3 regions of the Acetomicrobium thermoterrenum DSM 13490 genome follow, and region 2 is predicted to be linked to each of the others. Evidence: riboswitches for the same ligand, from Rfam matches in the RefSeq annotation. Region 2 holds a riboswitch; each other region holds the start of a gene.
The links. Region 2 has a riboswitch for thiamine pyrophosphate ahead of BLU12_RS08975 (ABC transporter ATP-binding protein). Riboswitches for the same ligand answer to the same signal wherever they lie in the genome.

Region 1: linked by a shared signal. The riboswitch ahead of thiC (phosphomethylpyrimidine synthase ThiC) and the one ahead of BLU12_RS08975 (ABC transporter ATP-binding protein) in region 2 are both predicted to bind thiamine pyrophosphate.
Region 3: linked by a shared signal. The riboswitch ahead of BLU12_RS09510 (sulfide-dependent adenosine diphosphate thiazole synthase) and the one ahead of BLU12_RS08975 (ABC transporter ATP-binding protein) in region 2 are both predicted to bind thiamine pyrophosphate.

What each region holds. Positions count from the first base shown of each region.
Region 1 is NZ_FNPD01000014.1:22,896-27,532, reverse strand. It holds gene BLU12_RS09485 (2-oxoacid:acceptor oxidoreductase family protein) at 1-483, shown strand, start outside; gene pdxS (pyridoxal 5'-phosphate synthase lyase subunit PdxS) at 664-1,440, opposite strand; TPP riboswitch at 1,740-1,836, shown strand; gene thiC (phosphomethylpyrimidine synthase ThiC) at 1,890-3,176, shown strand; gene BLU12_RS09470 (type 1 glutamine amidotransferase domain-containing protein) at 3,207-3,746, opposite strand; gene BLU12_RS09465 (ferritin family protein) at 3,823-4,299, opposite strand; gene BLU12_RS09460 (MATE family efflux transporter) at 4,477-4,637, shown strand, end outside.
Region 2 is NZ_FNPD01000012.1:29,920-34,658, forward strand. It holds gene modA (molybdate ABC transporter substrate-binding protein) at 1-545, shown strand, start outside; gene modB (molybdate ABC transporter permease subunit) at 542-1,171, shown strand; gene BLU12_RS08970 (ABC transporter ATP-binding protein) at 1,168-2,262, shown strand; TPP riboswitch at 2,335-2,444, shown strand; gene BLU12_RS08975 (ABC transporter ATP-binding protein) at 2,511-3,254, shown strand; gene BLU12_RS08980 (ABC transporter permease) at 3,247-3,990, shown strand; gene BLU12_RS08985 (ABC transporter substrate-binding protein) at 4,061-4,739, shown strand, end outside.
Region 3 is NZ_FNPD01000014.1:28,311-32,947, reverse strand. It holds partial or broken gene BLU12_RS09550 (ISLre2 family transposase) at 1-39, shown strand, start outside; tRNA gene BLU12_RS09545 (tRNA-Val) at 164-238, shown strand; tRNA gene BLU12_RS09540 (tRNA-Asp) at 255-331, shown strand; tRNA gene BLU12_RS09535 (tRNA-Phe) at 353-428, shown strand; tRNA gene BLU12_RS09530 (tRNA-Gly) at 470-544, shown strand; tRNA gene BLU12_RS09525 (tRNA-Cys) at 553-627, shown strand; tRNA gene BLU12_RS09520 (tRNA-Asn) at 642-717, shown strand; gene rnhA (ribonuclease HI) at 877-1,407, shown strand; TPP riboswitch at 1,533-1,630, shown strand; gene BLU12_RS09510 (sulfide-dependent adenosine diphosphate thiazole synthase) at 1,722-2,501, shown strand; gene BLU12_RS09505 (thioesterase family protein) at 2,655-3,062, shown strand; gene BLU12_RS09500 (4Fe-4S dicluster domain-containing protein) at 3,127-3,384, shown strand; gene BLU12_RS09495 (2-oxoacid:acceptor oxidoreductase subunit alpha) at 3,362-4,507, shown strand; gene BLU12_RS09490 (thiamine pyrophosphate-dependent enzyme) at 4,504-4,637, shown strand, end outside.

The DNA.
Region 1 (4,637 bases), on a different contig from region 2:
CTTGGCGAGGCTGCCGTAGCTTCCGGGCTGAAGGCCTCTCAGACGCAGGCTTACGGAGTATCGGCCAGGGGAGGCTTTACAAAGACGGACGTTGTTATGTCTGATAACGAGATCCTATACCCTTATGCCTTAAGCCCCGATATCGTCGTCGTTTTGGCCGAGGAAGCCCTGGTTCGGAATCTTGATATAGAAAACAAAAACTGCAAAGTGGTTTACGATTCCGGCTTGATTGACGCGTCAAAATACAAGCTGGATTCGAGATTTGTCGGATTTCCCATAACGAAGACTGCCATCGAAATGGGTTCTTCCAGGAGCGCGAACGTGCTTTCCCTGGGGATAGTTGCCAGCTGCTTGAAGGCGATTTCGACTGAGGCGTTGTTTCAAACCTTGGCCGAGGCTTTCTCGCCAAAAATACGGGATATAAACGCTAAGATTCTACAAAAAGGCATTGATGTTGGAAATGAGTTAATTTCTAGCCGTTAGCTTTATGAAGAGGCATTTCAGGGAAAGCTGTTTTTCTCTATTGTTCTTGCTGTAATAAGCTCTTTGTTCATTGTGTGTCGATAAGCCTTTGGACATCTTTGACAACATCCATTGACTTTGCTTTTGATTATGCCTTTGTGATCCCTGTTATGCCTCTTCGACACTTTTGTTTCTGATGCGTTAGATTAAAACTCCTTCCATGGCCTCTCCGAGTCCTGTTGATACCTCTGCCAAAACTTCGGGTTTTTTAAAGTTTGCGACGGCTTTTACTATCGCTTTTGCCCTTATCGAAGGATTCTCCGACTTGAAGATGCCACTTCCGACGAAGACGCCATCACAGCCCAGTTGCATCATCAAAGCGGCATCGGCAGGAGTGGCGATTCCGCCAGCTGCGAAGTTGACGACGGGAAGCCCTCCTGTTGCGCGACACGTTTCCAGCAATTCCAAGGGAACGCGCAGCTCACCGGCGAGGGTTGGCAGGTCCTCTTCGTTTGCCGATAAAAGCTTCTTCAATTGGGCATAGATTGTTCTGACATGCCTTACTGCCTCTATTACGTTGCCCGTGCCGGCTTCCCCCTTGGTTCGGATCATGGTTGCACCTTCGGCAATTCGACGCAGGGCCTCTCCCAGGTCGCGGGCACCGCAAACAAAAGGAGTTTTAAATTCTCTCTTGTTTATGTGATGTTCGTCGTCGGCAGGTGTTAAGACCTCACTTTCGTCTATGAAGTCTACTCCAAGTGCTTCTAGGATCTGCGCCTCGACGAAATGTCCTATGCGCACTTTGGCCATAACCGGTATGGAAACGGCATTTTTTATCTCCAATATCTTTGTAGGGTCGGCCATTCGAGCCACCTTGCCCTCCTTTCGCAAATCTGCAGGCACCTTTTCTAGGGCCATAACGGCCACGGCACCCACATCCTCCGCTATTTTGGCCTGCTCGCTGTTTGTCACGTCCATGATGACTCCTCCGACGAATTGCTTTGCCAGATTTTCTTTGTCGGTGAAGTTGATTTGGTTTTTCACTGCAAGTTCCCCCTTTTTTAGTTTTTCACTTTTATGTTAAGGGGGAGCTATATCTTTGGTTAGTGCCAAATCATGAGAGTTTATATCCTATTTTGGACCCTACCAGAAACATGTGCAGAGTCGTGTTTTTTGGACTGATCGATGTCGCATAATGAACTTATAATAATATGTAAATGGTTATAGCGATTTTTCCCGTTGTTCCATAAACTTTTTTATGAGAATATGTTATATTTGTAAAAGCCAGGGGGCGCTCATGTGCGTGAGCTGAGAGAGAACCCCTAGAACCTGATCCAGGTAATGCTGGCGGAGGGAATGGCGGACAAAAGAAGAACTTTTGTGATGTCCTTTCCCTTCCCATAAAAAATAGCGGGAGGGATTTTTAATTGAGTACGCAACTTGAAATGGCAATGGCTGGCATCATAAGTGGGGAAATGCGGAAAGTTGCAGACGATGAAGGCCTTGCGCCAGAAACTATTCGCGATTTGGTGGCCCATGGCAAAGTCGTTATTCCCAAGAATGTCAACCACGATATAAGAAGGATCAAGGGCATAGGGAAAGGTCTTTCCACCAAGGTGAACACCAATTTGGGTACCAGCGACGAATGCTGCGACCTTGAGCTTGAAGGTCGTAAGCTGAATGCTGCCCTCGATGCCGGTACGGATTCCATCATGGATCTGTCGACTGGAGGCGACCTTGATTCAGCAAGGGCGTTCTTTTTGGAAAAATCGCCCATAATGGTGGGTGCTGTTCCAATTTATGCCGTGGCGAGTGAATTGGCAAGGGAGGACAGACCTCTGGAGGACCTTAGCGTCGAGAGGTTGTTTTCCTCTATTGAAAAACAGTGTCGTCAAGGTGTCGATTATATAACAGTACATTGCGGAGTCAACAGACAGTCGGTGGAGTTTTTGCGAGGTGCAGAGCGCATCATGCCTTGCGTGAGCAGAGGAGGTTCAATCCTGTTGTATTGGATGGAAAAAACGAGACAGGAAAACCCTCTTTACGAATACTTCGATGATTTGCTTCAGATAGCCAAACGTTACGATGTGGTATTAAGTCTGGGAGACGGATTTAGGCCGGGAGCCATAGCGGATGCCATAGACGAACCCCAATTGGCGGAGCTGATGGTCTTAGCTCATTTAGCGAGGAGGGCTAACGATTGGGGAGTGCAAGCCATGATAGAAGGTCCGGGACATGTGCCGATAGAGCACATAAAACCTCATGTAGAGCTTGAAAAACGTCTCACTGACGAGGCGCCTTTTTACGTTTTAGGGCCTCTTCCTACCGATATAGCAGCCGGATATGATCACATTTCCGGAGCGATAGGCGGAGCAATAGCTGCATCGGCGGGAGCCGATTTTCTATGCGACGTGACTCCGGCGGAGCACCTCGGTCTTCCCGATGAAAATGACATATATCTCGGAGTGATCGCCTCGAAATTGGCAGCTCACGTTGGTGACCTTGCTAAAGACGTTAAAGGTGCTCGTGACCAGGACAGAAGGATATCGTTGGCGAGACGAAATTTGGATTGGGAATCGATGATCGCCGAGGCTTTGGATCCGGAATTGGTCCGAATTAAATCACACCTTGCAAGCGACAGGGAAGCTTGCACCATGTGCGGAAAACTTTGTGCTGTTAAATTGAGCAGGCAGGTTTTGCCGTCGAGGGAATAAAAAAAGGGGCGTTCACGCCCCTTTTTTATTTTAACGACAACAGCCGCTCGGTGAGGTTTTCTCGATGATGGCCCTGCAAAACTGGGGAAGGTCGTTAGGTGTTCTGCTGCTTATGAGGTTTCCGTCCACTACTGCTGCCTCATCTACCCAATTCACGCCGGCGTTCACCATGTCGTCTTTTATCGCTCCGACTGACGTGGCTTTCTTTCCTTTGAGTATTCCAGCCGAAATAGGAACCCAACCGGCATGACAGATGAAAGCCACGACTTTGTTGGCTTCATTTAGCTTTCTTACGATATCGAGAGCCTTTTGATATCTCCTGATCTTGTCGGGGGCATATCCGCCCGGTATGACTATGCCGTCGAAGTCGTCGGGATTGACTTCCTCGAAAGACACATCGCTTTTACAGGGATAACCGTGTTTGCCCCTGTACAACTTTCCCTTTTCAGGACCCGCAACTACTGCTTCGGCGCCTTCTTCTATCAATCTGATTTTGGGATACCAAAGCTCCAGATCTTCGTATTCTTCATCTACGAAGAAGAGAAAACGTTTTCCCGTCAGTTTCGACATACGCTCCACCTCCTGACAAATGTTTGGCAATACTTATTTTATTTGATCTGCCAAACTTTTGCAAGGTCTGGCGTGTCTATAGCATCAATCTTCCTTCCAATTCACCCCTAAGTTCGTCGTAGCGTTTTTTCACGAAATCCATATGGCCTCTTTCCATTTTAGCCAGGTCATTGAACATTGCCTTGGTCTCTTGGGAATCCACTTCCTCTACCAGTTTTTCGTAAAATTCTGCTGCTCGCATCTCTGAAAGGTAGGCCGTAGATATTAGCCGCAATAAGGAATAGTAGTCTTTAAATTCGTCGGCCTGCACGCGCAGGGCAGGATCAACCGTTACATTTGGATCCGGAGTAAAGGGTTCGCCAAATAACTCCTGATAGTATTTCGATAGCGTCTTTTTGTGCGTATCTTCCCAGTCGGCAAGTTCCGATATTTCCTTTTTCAAGGCCGGTGTCCTGGCATTTTCTGCCCATGTTGTATAGAATTCGTTTGCTTGAATCTCAGCGTGAATTGCATAGGCAAGTGCGCTTTTTAAATCGAATTTGCTTTCTGACATTTTCTCCTCGCCTCCCTTAAATTATTTAACATAATTCTAATGTATTAATCATATCACGTCGCTTTATATTGTATCAATAGTGTGAGGACGTCTTCGCTACTTTCGAAGCATGTGGTATAATAGGGTTACGGCAATGGGCGAATATTGTATGCATTTTAGCACGAAAGGGGGAATTGGATGATCAATGTCGACGAAAAAACAGAACGACTTGGCAAAGAACCTATCGGCAGACTTCTTTTGGCATTTTCGCTTCCGGCAATTGCGGGATTGTTCGCGAATGCTCTCTATAACATAGTTGATAGAATTTTCATAGGGCAAAACGTCGGCGAGACGGGTCT
Region 2 (4,739 bases):
CTCAAATAATGGCAGGGGCTCCTTTTGGCTTATATCTATCCGCGAGTCCGGAATGGACTGAAAAGCTTCGAAAAGAAGGCTTTTTGTTCGATGTATTTCCCATGGCTTTATCTTTCCTTGTGGCATGGTGGGCGAAGGACGAGCCTATTTCTACCGAAGCTTTCAAGGAAAAGGATGTCCGCTTATCCATCGCCGACACTAAAGCTGCGCCCTTCGGCAAAGCCGCTGCACATTATCTGCAATCTCAGGGCATTTACGATGAGCTGTTAGAGGAAAAAAGACTTGTGATAACGGGCAATGTCGAACAGGCTGCGCTGGCCGTCAAAAGCGGAGGAGCAGATATAGGAATGTTCTCCTTATCGATAGCAAAAAAGCTGAACAAAGGAAGATATACCGTGCTGCCCGTGGAACCGTTGCAAAACAGCGGTGGCCTGGTCAAGGAAAGATATTCGGAGAACCTCAAGGCCTTCTGGGAATACATAAGATCCGAAAGGGCCAACGAAACATGGATCAAATGGGGTTTTGAGCCAGTGCAAGGGAAATGATTCCGTCTCTTTTCGTAAGCTTAAAGGTATTAGCGGCCGACATTCCCCTGCTACTTTTTTTAGGAACGTCGATTGGCTGGATCTTGGCAAAAAAGAACTTCAGGGGGAAGAACTTGGTTTACAACCTCATTATATTGCCGATCGCTCTTCCTCCTTCCGTTGTAGGTTTATACCTTCTCATGGCGCTGGGACGTATCCCGTATCTGAAAGAGGCAAATATACTTTTTTCCTTTACCGCTGCCGTCATAGCTCCTCTTTTTCCCGCCCTTCCGATAATGATACAGGCCGCTAAATCGGGTTTCAGCGCTGTAGACGAAAAGCTGGAAGCGGCAGCCCGCACTCTTGGCGACAGCGAATTCAAGGTGTTTCGGAGGGTGACCTTCCCCCTGGCTAAACCTTACATCATCGGAGGACTTGCCTTATCCTCCATGAGAGCCCTTGGGGAATTCGGCGTAACCTTAATGATAGCGGGGAACATACCCGGCAGAACCCAGACTTTGCCGCTTTTCATATACAGCAGCGTAGAATCCATGAGTTTTTTTGAGGCAAATATTGCTGCCATCTTGCTGACGGCATTGGGAATTGCCAGCCTATTGATTGTAAAGAGGATGGGAGGTAAGGCGTGAAAGATTGTTTAGAGGCTACATTCTTCAAAAGATTAGGCAATTTTAGTCTTGACGTTTCACTCGGACTCAAAGAGGAGATAGGAGTGCTCTTCGGCCCCAGCGGTGCCGGAAAGAGTCAAACCCTGAAAATACTGGCAGGCATAGTAAAGCCCGACAAAGGGCGCATAAACCTCATGGATCGCCTTTTATACGACTCTTCCTCTTCCGTCTTTATAAGGGCGGCAAAGAGAAAGATCGGGTTGGTATTTCAGGAGCTTGCCCTATTTCCCCATCTGACGGTCTTGGAAAATGTCGCATATGGCCTAAAGGGGCCGAATAGGTGGCGCTTAGCAAAAAGTTGGCTAGACGCCATGAGGCTCGAAGGATTTTACGACAGAATGCCCGATCAACTATCCGGTGGACAGAGGCAACGCGTTGCGCTGGCAAGGGCCTTGGCGCCAAAACCTGATCTTTTGCTCTTAGATGAACCCTTCAGCGCCCTCGAAGGACCGTTGCGTCGGGCGTTGAGAAGAGAGCTGAAAAAGCTTTTCGAAAGGGTCAAAACTCCAATTCTATACGTGACCCACGACATCGAGGACGTCTGCTCTCTGGCTAATAGGGTCTTTATCATGCGCGACGGATCGATAATGGCCGACCTCGAGGCAAGCAAGCTCTGGGACCCTTTAAGTCAGGCTAACATTTGGCATTCCCTGGGATGGGGAACTTTAATACGAGGCGAAATAGCAATAAATGACGGCTATCACTGGTTCACATGGCAAAAGGGGAGGTTGAGGCTCTCGCCCTCTAAAGAGTTGACCGCAGGTAAGGCGACGGTTTTCATCCCTCCCGACCAGATAAAACTCATTTATCCCAATCTTCCCGTGGATCATGAACTGCAACCTAACACACAGGAGGGAACGATAGTGGAGAAAATGGAGTTAAACGGATCCGTCAGACTCTATATCTTCGGAGCCGATGTAGAGTGGCATGCGGAGTACTCTAAAGATTCATACCTAACCCTAAACCTGCGGGAGGGGCATCCCATATTTTTCAGCATCAAACCGTCGAGCATAACGGTATTGACGGATGAGGAGGGTTGTTCTGCGAACTGATCGATAGCCCCTCGTGAAGTGCCTTAAGATACATGGCCCTTCTCAAATGCAAAGTTTGTGATAGAATGAAAACACAAGTCCCGGGGGAGTCGGGTAACCGACTGAGAGGAAGCTTTTGACAGCTTCGACCCTTAGAACCTGATCCGGGTCATGCCGGCGGAGGGAAGGTAAAAAATTTTGCAATATCAATTTAAAGTGCAGCCTTTCCCTGCATGCCGACTGATCCTAAAAGAGGAGGTCGGCAATTTTTGTTGAAGGTTTGCGGTATCACAAAGATCTATCCTAACCTGACGGTGTTCAGGAATATAAATTTTTCCACCGAACGCGGAAGCTTTGTCGTCTTTCTTGGCCCCTCGGGGTGCGGTAAAAGCACTCTATTCAGAGTCATAGCCGGGATAGAAGGAAGAGACAGCGGCCATATCGAATGGAAGGGCGAGAAGGTTAGCGATCTGAAGGACGAAGCCGCTATGATGCTGCAAAAGGACCTGCTTTTGCCTTGGTCCACCCTTTTGGATAACGTCTTGATCCCTGCAAAAGTCCTGGGCAAAGACCTTCAAAGGGAACGCAATAAGGCCATCGGCCTCCTGTCCCGTTTCGGCCTGTCGGGATTTGAAGATTACTTTCCCTATCAAGTCTCGGGAGGAATGCGCCAAAGGGCGGCACTGGTGAGAACTCTTCTCTTCGACAGAGAAATACTGCTCCTCGATGAGCCTCTATCTGCCCTGGATGCCCTCACCAGGAGGTTGCTGCAGAAAGAAATCCTTCGCATCCAGCTAGAGTTTGAAAAGACCGTCCTGATGATTACTCACGACATCAAAGAGGCCCTCCTCCTCGCCGACAGGATATTTTTGCTGTCTCATCTGCCCACAGGAATCATCAAAGAAATAGACATGAGAGATATGCCTAAACCCAGGCAAAGCCTGGGGCCAAAGTTGGCCGCTATGGAAGAGGAAATATTCTCCATACTGAGAGGTGAGCTGGTAGATGCATAGGAAGGCTCCCTTTCTTTTGATGACCTCCATCTTGGTCATATGGGAACTTGTGGTACGCCTTCTCGACGTACCCAAATTCATACTTCCCCCTCCCACAATCGTCCTACAGACAACTTTATTGCAGACTCCTCTTTTAGCCGGCCATGCCCTCGTAACAGCCCTGGAGATTGGCCTGGGCTTATGTTTAAGCCTTGCCATCTCACTGCCGCTTTCGATAATCATGTTCAAACATCCCTCCATAGATGCCGCCTTAACGCCATTCCTGGTCGCCTCTCAGGCGATCCCCGTGTTTGCCGTGGCACCTCTTTTGGTCGTTTGGTTCGGTTATGGTCTTTTGAGCAAAATAGTCATGGCAACGATAGTGATCTTTTTCCCCCTTACGGTCTCCACATATTCTGGCTTTAAACAGGTCGATTCCGATCTGGAGATCATCTTCGACCTCCTCGATGCCCCCTTCCGAAAAAAGATGAGGCTTCTCTACTGGCCCGCTGCTCTGCCGTCCTTTTTTTCAGGACTTAAGGTTGCAGTGGCAGTGGCCACCATCGGAGCGGTTCTGGGAGAATGGGTGGGAGCTCAAAGGGGGTTAGGATATTTGATGATTCAAATGAACGCAAGGTTGCGGACCGATATGCTTTTCGCCGCACTGGTTTGGCTAAGTTTAATGGGCATGGGGCTTTGGCTGTTGGTCAGCAGATTGGAGAAACGCTTTCTCTTCTGGCTCAACAACAAGGAATGACTGATTCGAGACATAAGCTCCATTGGGTAACTGTAAATACATAATTATTCATGAATAGGAGGTTGTAAAAATGAAACGGATGTGTTTGACATTTTTGTTGATCCTGGCTCTTGCGGTCCCGGCGATGGGAAAGGAAATTACCCTGATCCTGGACTGGTTTCCCAACGTGGACCACATTCCGCTATATGTCGCACAACAGAAAGGATATTTCGACGAAGAGGGCTTAGAGGTAAAGATAATACCCCCATCCGAAAGCGCCGATGCTCTCAAGCTTGCAGCAGCAGGCAGAGCGGAATTGGGCATAAGCTACGAACCGCAGGCATTGGTAGCTGCATCGGAGGGAATACCCCTGCTTGTCGTGGGCAGACTTATTGGCCATCCTCTTTCCACAGTATTGTATATCGAAGGACGCGGCATCAATAAACCGCAGGATTTGAATGGCAAACCCATGGGATATACTGTTGCCGGAATGGAGGACGTGTTGGCTAAGGCATTTTGCGAGCTCAACGAAGTGACAGATTACGACCTGGTGCACGTAGAATTTGCTATTGTGCCTTCCCTCGTATCGGGAAGAGTTGACTCAGTCATGGGCGGCTTTAGAAACTACGAAGTGGTGGAACTGGAATTAAAAGGCTACAAACCCGGTTATTTTGCCCTGGAAGAACACGGCTTTCCCGATTATGACGAATTGGTCGTCGTTGCCAACCCCACTTTCGCAAAGAAAAATCCGGAAGCTATAAGATCCATCA
Region 3 (4,637 bases), on a different contig from region 2:
GGCATATGTCATGGCGGGTTTGATTTTTACCTAACCTAAAAGACGTTGCCCTTTAGGACACATGGGGAGTGGTTCCTAAAAATCCTACAAAAACTTGACGCGGTCTGCCGTCCCAATGAGATTGACAGAATTGCCGGGTCACGGTTATACTAATACGCGCTGAGGGCGGATAGCTCAGCGGAAGAGCACCTGCCTTACACGCAGGGGGTCATAGGTTCGAACCCTATTCCGCCCACCATGAGGCAGCAATATGCGGGGCTGTAGCTCAGCCGGTTAGAGCGCTGGCCTGTCACGTCAGAGGCCGCGGGTTCAAGTCCCGTCAGCCCCGCCATATTTTGACCAGGTGGCGAGAGGCGAGATAGCTCAGTAGGTAGAGCAGCGGACTGAAAATCCGCGTGTCCCCAGTTCGATTCTGGGTCTCGCCACCATTGAAAGAAAGAATAGAAGGCAAGAGGTAAGGTAGGAGAATGCGGAAGTAGCTCAGGGGTAGAGCACCACCTTGCCAAGGTGGGGGCCGCGGGTTCAAATCCCGTCTTCCGCTCCAGAGATCTCGGCGGCATAGCCAAGTGGTAAGGCAGGGGACTGCAAATCCCTTATACCCCGGTTCGAATCCGGGTGCCGCCTCCAGATAAAAAGCATACTCCGGCGTAGCTCAACCGGCAGAGCGGGTGGCTGTTAACCACTAGGTTGCAGGTTCGAGTCCTGCCGCCGGAGCCATAGAGATTAAGTCCGAAGAGGGCGTATATTTTATAGAATATCCCCCGCGAGTTCAATTGGCGGGGGATATTTGCATATTTGCCCTATGGATCTGACTGAAGGAAACTAAATGGAATCGTAGACTTTGTTTCGCTTTTTTAGTGGAAGGCCCTTCTGATTATGAAATGCGAAAGGCGGGAGATGATGACTTTCGAGGAAAAGGAAAAGAGAGAGGAATTGAAAGAGGTGACCATTTACACCGACGGTGCCTGTTTAGGCAATCCCGGCCCTGGAGGATATGGTGTAGTCTTGCTTTACAACGGCCATAGAAAGGAAATATCGGGAGGATTCAGGCTTACGACGAACAACAGAATGGAGATATATGCAGCTATAGCGGGATTGAGCGCCCTAAAGTGCAGGTGTAAGGTCAAGCTTTATACTGATTCGAGGTATCTCGCCGACGCTATGAATAAGGGGTGGGTAAAGAGGTGGAAGGCCAATGGATGGATGCGAAATAAAAAGGAAAGGGCTTTGAATGTCGATCTGTGGGAACAGCTGCTCCGGTTATGCGAAAAACATGAAGTGGAATTCCTCTGGGTCAGAGGACATGACGGAAATGTGGAGAACGAACGTTGCGACCAACTTTCCACGACTGCTGCCAGAGGCAAAAACCTCCCCATTGATCAGGGCTACGAAAATGCCGACCAATAACCCATTTTAAGAAGAGCGGATTTATGGCTTGTTTTGGAGTATGTCATTTGATTAAAGTCCTTTCAAAATATGTGATTTGTTTGACTAACTAGAGAGAAGGTAGTAGTATATTTTATACAGGAAAAATATATCGCCGGGGGTGCTTCGCGATGGCGGGGCTGAGAGCATACCCCTAGACCTGACCCAGGTAATGCTGGCGGAGGAAGGGCGAGCCGAAAAATTTAAATCAACCGAAAATCTAGATGTAAACCTAAAAAGCCGCCCAGGGGCGGCTTTTTATTATGGAAGATTAAATCTATAGGAGGTGCTTAAAGGTGAAGCTCGATGAGCTGGTTATAACAAAAGCCATAGTCGAAGGGTACTTCAAGAAACTAATGAATTGTTTAGAGCTCGATGTTGCCATAGTTGGCGGAGGTCCTTCTGGGCTGGTGGCAGCTCTTGAATTGGCCAAGGCCGGCAAGAAGGTGGCTCTTTACGAACGCAAGCTAAGCGTTGGCGGCGGAATGTGGGGAGGTGGAATGCTTTTTAATGAGATAGTGATACAGCATGAAGCCAAAGAAATCTTGGAAGGGGTGGGCGTCAATGTACGCCCCTATGAGGTCGAGGGATATTACACTGCCGATTCCGTTGAGGCCGTGAGCACATTGACGAGTAAGGCCGTGAAGGCAGGAGCGACGATATTTAATGCCCTTAGCGTGGAGGACGTAGTGGTGGACGATGAGGAGAGGATAAATGGGCTCGTTGTAAATTGGACGGCTGTGGAGATGGCAGGTCTTCACGTTGATCCACTGTCGATTCATTGCAAATATGTGATAGACGCTACGGGACACGACACCGAAGTGGTAAGAGTAGTGGCGCGCAAGATGCCGGGCAGGCTTTTTACGGCGACTGGCAACATTGAAGGCGAGAAGTTTATGTCGCCCGACAGGGCAGAAAAGTTGACAATAGTAAACACCCGCGAGGTATTCCCGGGTCTTTACGTGGCCGGAATGGCAGCCAATGCCACCTTCGGAGGTCCCAGGATGGGGCCTATCTTTGGGGGGATGCTGCTTTCGGGCGTGAAGGCCGCGAGGGAGATTTTAAGTAAAATTTAGCAAGTTTTCTTACGCCTCAATTTTTTGGTCGCGAGCGAATTTGATTGGCCCTAGGTTTTGCTCGCGACTTTTTTCCTGGCGGTCTGATCAATTGGAAGACAAGTGATATTGTGGTAAATTGAGACTAAATAAACGGTTCAGGAGGTGTTGTAGATGTTGGATATTTCTCAATTGGTTTCCCTTGGTTCGGAAAGGGCTATTAAGAAGACTGTTTCAGTCGATGATACCGTCGGCAATTCGTCGCTTTACCTTGAACAGTTCTTATCGACTTCTGCATGTATAAATATGGTCGTTAGAATGGCTACGGAAATGGTTGACCAGTCGCTGCCTCAGGGGTTCATATCCGTAGGCTATCACACCGAGATAACTCATGAAGAACCTACTATGATGGGAGCCGAAGTCTCTTACAAAGTTGTCTTGAAGGAGATAGACGGCAACAGATTGACCTTCGATTTTGAAATTAGCGATAAAAATGGGATTGTCAGTTACGGCAAGCATGTCAGAGCGGTAGTAAACTACACGAAATTGCTCGAAAAAGCCAAAGAAAGGATGAGTACCTAAACCTGGATGCTTTGTTGATCTCCTGGTCATAAAATCCGTCGATGTCTGAGAGGGGGGGTAAAGTATGCATTCCCATGAAGGCGAGATTGAAATAGCTGAGGGCAAGAAATTCATAATTAGGATAAGAAGGGAACGATGCAAGGGATGCGAAATTTGCATAGAATTTTGCCCCAAGAAAGTCTTTGAAGGCGACGAGCTCGGACATCCAATCCCGGAGAGGATTGACGAATGTATAGGTTGCGGAACTTGCGAATTGCGCTGCCCCGACTTTGCCATTGAGGTAATACCGAAGGAGTGTCATGATAGTGAAGAAAAAAGTTAAATTCATGTTGGGCAATGAGGCCATAGTGGAGGGTGCACTCCTGGCGGGGGCGACATTTTTTGCCGGATATCCCATAACCCCTTCGTCAGAGGTGGCCGAAAGGGCATCCAGAAAGCTCCCTCAGATAGGGGGTTGCTATCTTCAAATGGAAGATGAAATCGCAAGCATTGCTGCCATAATAGGTGCATCCATTGGAGGGGCCAAGGCCTTTACAGCCACATCGGGACCAGGTTTTTCCTTGATGCAAGAAAACATTGGCCTGGCCATCATGGCAGAGGTTCCCTGTGTGATAGTCAATGTCCAAAGGTCAGGCCCAAGCACAGGATTGGCCACCCGCCCAGCTCAGGCAGACATCATGCAGGCCCGCTGGGGACGCCATGGGGATCACTCCGTGATCGCCCTCTCTCCTGCCACTGTGCAGGAGTGCTTCGATCTCATGGTTCAAGCCTTTAATATGGCTGAAAAGTACAGATGCCCCGTCCTTTTCATGGCCGACGAAACGGTAGGTCACTTGCGCGAAAACTGCGTTCTCCGTTTAAGGGATGAAGTCGAGATCGTGAACAGAAAGAGACCCCCTGAAGGGCTTGAAGAATATTTGCCATACAAAGCCGACGACGATCTGGTGCCTCCCATGGTCACGCCGGGCAGCGATTATTTAACCAGATATCATTCCTCGACCCATAACGAAAAGGGCTTGCCCACAAGTTCTCCTCAGGAGGCGAGGAAACTGGTCAAGAGGCTTTACGACAAAATAGAGAAAAATAAAGATGATATCATAATGTACAGAGAATTTGACGTAACGAAGTGCGAATATCTGGTGATCTGTTTCGGCGGAGCCGTCAGGGCGGCCAGGCAGGCTGCGATAGAGGCGAAAGAGGAAGGACTGAGCGTAGGCGTACTACAGCTTCAGACGGTATGGCCTTTCCCTGCAGAATACATTAGCGAAATTTCCAAGGGCAAGCGAGGGATAATCGTTCCTGAGATGAACATGGGTCAGATAATCGGTGAAGTGCGAAAAGCCGTTCCCGACGAAATTCCGGTCCTTGGGGCAAATCGTTATGACGGTGAACCCCTGACGCCTAAGGAAATTATCCAAGTCTTGGGCGAGGTGGTATCGTTATGAGCAAAAGATCGTGTGAAGTCAGCTGGAAGGCCTTTTTGAGGGAAGAAAACCTGCCCCATCAGTGGTGTCCAGGTTGCGGCTACGGGGTGATCTTGAAGAGCATGCTTTATGCCTTCGAAAAGGGCGGCCT